3 regions of the Delftia sp. HK171 genome follow, and region 1 is predicted to be linked to each of the others. Evidence: predicted binding sites of a transcription regulator. Region 1 holds the regulator's gene; each other region holds the start of a gene.
What was found. The regulator LexA, encoded in region 1, represses DNA repair genes until DNA is damaged. The targets are predictions, from matches to a motif close to ACTGTATNNNNATACAGT.
Positions count from the first base shown of each region.

Region 2: BO996_RS22535 (putative DNA modification/repair radical SAM protein) is a predicted target of LexA. The motif match lies at 1,180-1,197, and genes of this name have one in related genera.
Region 3: BO996_RS11320 (PA0069 family radical SAM protein) is a predicted target of LexA. The motif match lies at 911-928, and genes of this name have one in related genera.

Region 1 is NZ_CP018101.1:3,613,135-3,615,399, reverse strand. It holds gene BO996_RS16320 (asparaginase) at 1-985, opposite strand, end outside; gene lexA (transcriptional repressor LexA) at 1,084-1,758, shown strand; gene BO996_RS16310 (hypothetical protein) at 1,921-2,265, shown strand, end outside.
Region 2 is NZ_CP018101.1:5,033,651-5,035,915, reverse strand. It holds gene BO996_RS22535 (putative DNA modification/repair radical SAM protein) at 1-1,178, opposite strand, end outside; gene BO996_RS22530 (SWIM zinc finger family protein) at 1,657-2,265, shown strand, end outside.
Region 3 is NZ_CP018101.1:2,502,310-2,504,574, forward strand. It holds gene BO996_RS11310 (acyltransferase family protein) at 1-162, shown strand, start outside; gene rnk (nucleoside diphosphate kinase regulator) at 236-640, opposite strand; gene BO996_RS11320 (PA0069 family radical SAM protein) at 935-2,077, shown strand; gene BO996_RS11325 (LysR family transcriptional regulator) at 2,115-2,265, opposite strand, start outside.

The DNA.
Region 1 (2,265 bases):
CGCGCAGCTGCACTGCCAGCGCCAGCATCATCGCAATCCGTGCCTTTGCCACGGGCAGCTGCGCCAGATCGGCCTCTGCCGGGTTGGTCCCAAGGCCGGAGGCCACGGGCAGGCCTTCGGCACAGCGCGTGCCCCGCCAGATCCAGACGCCCTTGTCGCGGGCACGCTGCAAGGCTGCTTCCATGCCTTCGTGAACCGTCGCATTGCCCGTGCCAGCCACGACGATGCCACGCACGCCTGCCGCCACCAGCGCATCCACACCGCTGGCACGCGCCAAGGCGCCGCTGAACACCACCTCGACCCAGGGCAGCTCATCCAGCGCCAGCAGATCAGATGACATGGTCGCAGGCACCATGGCCCCCGTGGACGGCGCGGCGGGGGAGGACGGCACATCGGGCACCAGCCAGCGCACACGCCCTTCCTCCACCAACGCCTGCGGCCCGCCTTCCACGGAGCGCATTGCCTGCAGCCGGTAGGGATGGACCTTCTGCACCTGGGCTGCCGCATGCACCTCGCCGCCCGCCACCACCCATACGCCGCTGCGCCCGCCGCTGGCAGCCACGGTCACGGCATCGCGCAGATTCTGCGGGCCGTCTGCCAACAGGGCCGTGGCCGGGCGCATGGCGCAGGTCAACACGATGGGTTTGGTGGCCGGCAGCAGGCTGTGCAGCAGCCAGGCCGTCTCTTCCAGCGTGTCCGTTCCATGCGTGATCACCACGGCACGTGTGTCCGCATCCTCCAGTGCCTGCATGCAGGCGCGCAGCAACGCGCGCCACACGGGCCAGTCCATATCCTTGCTGTCCACCTGCGCGATCTGCTGCGTCTGCACGGGTCCCAGCGCCTGCTGCTCCAGGTCCGGCACGGCCTCCAGCAGCGACTGCACCGTGATCTGCCCGGCCTTGTACCCCACGCCCTGCGACTGCGAATCCGCCCGGCCGGCGATGGTCCCGCCCGTGCCCAGAATCACCAACTTTGACTGCCCCACTTGCACCTCTTGGAAAACTGGTTAAAAATACAGATACTGTATAAATCATCAGATGGCCTCCCAGCCTGCCATCTGCCCTCAAGGACCGGACGCACGCCATGCTCGACCATCCCAAGCTCACCGCCCGCCAGCAACAGATCCTGGACCTGATCCAGGCCGCCATCTCCCGCACGGGTGCGCCTCCCACCCGCGCGGAAATCGCCAACACGCTGGGCTTCAAGTCCGCCAACGCAGCCGAAGAACACCTGCAGGCCCTGGCCCGCAAAGGTGTGATCGAACTGGTCAGCGGCACCTCGCGCGGCATTCGCCTGCGTACCGACACCGTGCGCAACATCAATGCCGCGCGCGGCACCAGCTTCGGACTGCCGCTGTCGGCCCTGGCACCGCTGATGCTGCCCCTGGTGGGCCGCGTTGCGGCGGGCTCGCCCATTCTCGCCCAGGAACATATCGACCAAACCTATTCCGTCGAGCCCAGCCTGTTCCAGACGCGCCCCGACTATCTGCTGCGCGTGCGCGGCATGTCCATGCGCGACGCGGGCATCATGGACGGTGACCTGCTGGCCGTGCAGTCCGCACACGAAGCCCGCAACGGCCAGATCGTCGTGGCGCGCCTGGGTGATGAAGTCACCGTCAAGCGCCTGCGCCGCACCACGCAGGGCGTGGAACTTCTGCCGGAAAACCCCGATTACCCGGTGATTCGCGTCGCCCCCGAAGAGGCCTTTGCCATTGAAGGCCTGGCCGTGGGGCTGATCCGCAACAGCATGTCCATGTAAGCCGGACTGGCGGCCCTTCTCCGGCCGCCTCACCCCATTTCACGCACCGCCCAGGTGGTAGGCGCGAAGCCTTGGAGCTTCGCCCTGGGCGGAGCTTTGCCCGCAAACCGCAATCCTGCCTGTGTCCATGCCTCTTTGAAACACGCCAACAGGAGTCGTCACATGGGATTCGCTCTGCCAACACTGTCTTCTTTTTCCTTCCTGCGCCTGGCACATGGCATCCGCCTGACTGCGACCGCCATGGAGTCGGCCATGCCTCTTGCACAAGCCCCTGCGTGCCAGCCATTACCTGCTGCAGCACCCGAGCCCGCCAACGTGATCTCTTTCAGCAAGGCACGCCGGCGCAGCCAGCAGCGCCGCGGCAAGGCCGCACGCGCTGCAGACCATGGAGATGCCCAGCTGATCCTGCCCTTGCTGCCGACGCAGCCCGCCCTGCAATCCGCACCTGAGCAGCCTTCAGGCCTGCGCATCATCCAGCGGTCGCCGCAGGAGCAGCCGGAATGCCTG
Region 2 (2,265 bases), 1.4 Mb from region 1:
ATCAGCACGAAGGGCAGGGCCTTTTGCACGGGGGCGCGCAGCCGCAGCAGATCGTCCAGCCGCAGCCTGCGCACGCGGCGCGCCGCCAGCAGGCGGTCCACCGTCTGCGTGCCCAGGCCCGGCACGCGCAGCAGCAGGCTGCGCGGCGCACGGTTGAGGTCCACGGGGAACTGCTGTCGGTTGGCCAGTGCCCAGGCCAGCTTGGGGTCGATCTCCAGGTCCAGCATGCCGTGGCGGCTGGCCGCCGCGATCTCGCCCGCCCGGTAGCCGTAAAAGCGCATCAGCCAGTCGGCCTGGTAGAGCCGGTGCTCGCGCATGAGGGGTGGCGCCTGCGGCGGCAGATCGCGCGAGGCATCGGGAATGGGGCTGAAGGCCGAGTAGTACACGCGGCGCAGGCCGTACCCCGCATACAGCGTGTGGCTGGATTCGAGGATGTCGGCATCGGTTGCGCGGTCGGCGCCCACGATCATCTGCGTGCTCTGCCCACCCGGCGCAAAGCGCGGCACGGCGGCGCGCTGCGCGGGCGCGCCGGGCAGGGACTGCGCCTGGCGCTGCTCGCGCGTGGCCGCGCGCCAGGCCTGCACATGCCGGTCCACGCCCTGCATGGCCTGGCGTATGCGCTGCCCATCCTTTTCAGGCGCGAACTGCGCCAGGCCGCTGGCCGTGGGCAGTTCCACATTGATGCTCAGGCGGTCGGCATGGCGGCCTGCCTGGGCCAGCAATTCGGGGGCGGCATCCGGGATGGTCTTCAGATGGATGTAGCCGCGAAAGTCATGCTCCTCGCGCAGGCGGCGCGCCACTTCCACCAGTTGCTCCATGGTGTAGTCGCTGGAACGGATGATGCCGCTGGACAGGAACAGCCCCTCGATGCAGTTGCGCCGGTAGAAGTCCAGCGTCAGCTGCACCACCTCGGCCACCGTGAAGCGGGCGCGCTGCACGTTGGAGCTCTTGCGGTTGATGCAGTAGCGGCAGTCGAAGATGCAGACATTGGTCAGCAGGATCTTGAGAAGCGAGATGCAGCGCCCGTCGGGCGCATAGCTGTGGCAGATGCCCATGCCGGTGACCGAGCCCATGCCCTTGCCGTCCAGCGAGTCGCGCCCCTGCGATCCGCTGGAGGCACAGCTGGCGTCGTACTTGGCGGCGTCGGCGAGGATGAAAAGTTTGCGTTGCAGCTCCATGACTGTATAAATATACAGTATATTTGCCTGGCACGTCCGGTTTTCTGAGAGCCCATCCCCCAGCCAGGGTCTGGTCCGGCCTTGCCTGGCTGCGGGTCGAACGCACTGTCGCGCTATCGCAATGGCCAGCGGATTGCAATGGTTGCCAGTGCAATGGAATGAAACCGTTTTCAGTGCGGAATGAGTGCTTGCTTTCAATGGGTGGCGATGTGCATCGCAGGAAATGGTGAATGCGTGTTTTCTGCGTCTTTCGCAATGCCTGAAGGCTGGCATGGCTTGGTGCCATCAATGCACGCGCTGATATAGCGCAGCTGACTTCGCGCCATGGGGGTTTCCCGTTCATGGGAGAGAGGTTGGGTGTTGTTGTGAATTGTTTCAAATTGCCGATAACTATTGCTGATAGGCTTTCAGGTTTGCCGGGCAGTGCCGTTTCATTCAATGCGCCCGGCGATGACAAACACTTGGAGAGGGAGCTTCGGTGTCGCGTGTATTAGGAACAGAGAGCGAAGTGCTGGCGCTGTCGCCGGACGCCTCATCCAGCAAGGCCGCCAAGGGCCTTCAATCGCCCGCCAAATGGCCCGCCATGGGCGCCAATGATGTGGCGGTCTGGGGTGAATGCCAGGGCAGCGGCAGCAAGCCCTACCAGACCCAGGTGGACCTGTCGGGGCCTTCCTTCAAATGCTCTTGCCCCAGCCGCAAATTCCCCTGCAAGCACGGGCTGGCGCTGATGCTGATGCGTGCCGGCGGGCAAGTCCCCGAAGGCGTTGATCCGCCCGCCTGGGTACAGACCTGGCTGGACAGCCGCCAGGAAAAGGCCGAGAAGAAAGAGGCCAAGGCTGCCGCCGCAGCGGCCGAGCCGCCACCCGATCCCGAGGTCGCGGCCAAACAGCAGGCCAGGCGCGAGGACAAGCGCTGGGACAAGGTCGAAGCCGGCCTGCAGGAGCTGTCGCTGTGGATGCAGGACATGGTGCGTGCGGGCCTGGCCAACCAGGCCAGCGACACGCAGATGCGCCAGCGCTGGAACAACATGGCCGCGCGCATGGTCGATGCGCAGGCCACGGGCATGGCGGCGCGCATCAAGGATTGC
Region 3 (2,265 bases), 1.1 Mb from region 1:
CTGCTGGGCATGTGCACGGCCTTTGTGCTGTCGATTGCGGCCGGCCATCTGCTGTACGAGCGCGTGGAGCGCCACGTTCCCAGCTGGCACATGGCGCTGCGCTGGCAGGCGGGCCTGGTGGGCACCGGCCTGATCGCGGCGTTTCTGGCAGGCCTGCGCTGAGGCGCGGTGCATCAGTCCACAAACAAAAAAGGCAGCCGGTTGGCTGCCTTTTTCGCTTCACGCCGGTCGGCGTTCAACGGTGCAGCTCGCCCGCGCTTTCCGGCTGGAACTCGATGGCATCCACGCGCACGGTGACCTGGCCCGAGGGACCGGCCATGCGCGACTGGTCGCCCACGCTCAGGCCCAGCAGGGCAATGCCCACGGGCGCGAAGACCGACACCTTGTCGGAGCTGCCATCCATCTCCTTGGGATAGACCAGGGTCAGCGTATTGGACTTGCCCGACTCCAGCAGCGTGAAGCGCACGGTGGAGTTCATGGTCACCACATTGGGCGGCATTTCCTTGGGTTCGAGCACGTCGGCGCGGTCCAGCTCGGCCTCGAGCGCCTCGCGGCCGGGGAAGGCGGGTTGCTTGTCCAGCAGGGCCTCGATGCGCTCCAGGTCCAGGGACGAAAGAATGATGTGGGGCTTGCGCTCCATGGTGTTGGCTCCCTTGTGTGCTTGCGCCGTGGCTGCAGTGAAGGGCAGCGGCGCCCAAACGGACAAAAGCCCGGGCAACGCGGTTGTCCGGGCCAAGGCATCTTCAGAAAAGAGAAAAGCACCAAGTTGGTGCGATAGGCCCATTGTGCAGGCCCGTGTGGGTTCTGCCAAGCGAACCCGCACGGTGCGGTGCGGATTGGCGTGGGCACTTGCCAAGCCGGCAAAACCCACTTCGCAACTGCAGGCATGCGGGGAGTGCTTGGCGGTATGACTGTATTTTTATACAGTTGCTCCATGCTTCCCAGTCCTCCCACGCCTCATCACGACACGGCCCGGGTGCCCCTGCACGCCATCAAGGGCCGGGGCGCAGCCAGCCAACTGGCCCACCGCTTCACCACCGACCCGCGCGAGGCCTTCGATGACGGTTGGGGCAGCCTTGAGGCGCCGGCCGAAGACGAGGAAGCCGCGCCCCTGCGCACCGAACTGCGCTGGGAGCAGGCCCGCTCGGCGCTGAGCCGCCACCAGTCGCCCGACCTGCCGTTTCACATGGGGCTCAATCCCTACCGGGGGTGCGAGCACGGCTGCATCTATTGCTATGCCCGGCCCACGCACAGCTACCTGGGCTGGTCGCCGGGGCTGGACTTCGAGACCCGGCTCATCGCCAAGCAGAACCTGCCCGAGCTGCTGCGCGCCGAGCTGTCGCGCGCCAGCCATGTGGCCGCGCCCGTGATGCTGGGCTCGGTCACCGACTGCTACCAGCCCGTGGAGCGCGAACTGGGGCTGACGCGCCGCCTGATCGAAGTGCTGGCCGAGGCGCGCCACCCGTTTTCCATCGTCACCAAGGGCAGCGGGGTGGAGCGTGACCTGGACCTGCTGGCCCCGCTGGCGCGCCAGGGCCTGGCCTCGGTGCACATCACGCTGACCACGCTGGATGCCGACCTGGCACGCCACCTGGAGCCGCGCGCCGCCGCGCCGCACCGCCGGCTGCGCAGCATCCGCGCGCTGACCGAGGCGGGCGTGCCCGTGGGCGTGAGCCTGGCACCGCAGATTCCCTTCATCAACGAAGACCTGGAGAAGGTGCTGGAGGCGGCCGCCGACGCAGGCGCGCGCCACGCCTTCTATGCCGTGCTGCGCCTGCCCTGGGAAGTGGCGCCGCTGTTCGAGCAATGGCTGCAGGTGCACTACCCCGACCGCGCCCGCCGCGTGATGGAGCGCGTGCGCGACCTGCACGGCATCCAGGGCGAGCAGCGCGAGGCCGGCCGCGTGTACAACGCCGAGTTCGGCCAGCGCATGAAAGGTACCGGCCACTGGGCCGAGCTGCTGCGCCAGCGCTTTGCCCTGGCCTGCCGTCGGCATGGGTTCAACCGCGAGCCGCTGCGGCTCGATTGCAGCCTCTACCACCCGGCGCTTTTGCTGCCGCAGCGCAGCCTGTTCTGAGAGCCTGCGTGCCAGGCACAGGCCAGGGCATGGTCCGCTAGCGGTAGTCGACCAGCTCGGACAAGGCGGCTGCCAGCGGGGAGCGCACCGACGATCGCAGCCACACCATGCCCACTTCGCGGGACGGGCTCGGAGGGGGCAGCGGCCATCGGCGCGTTCTGGCATCCGGCGGTCCCAGCACGGGCCAG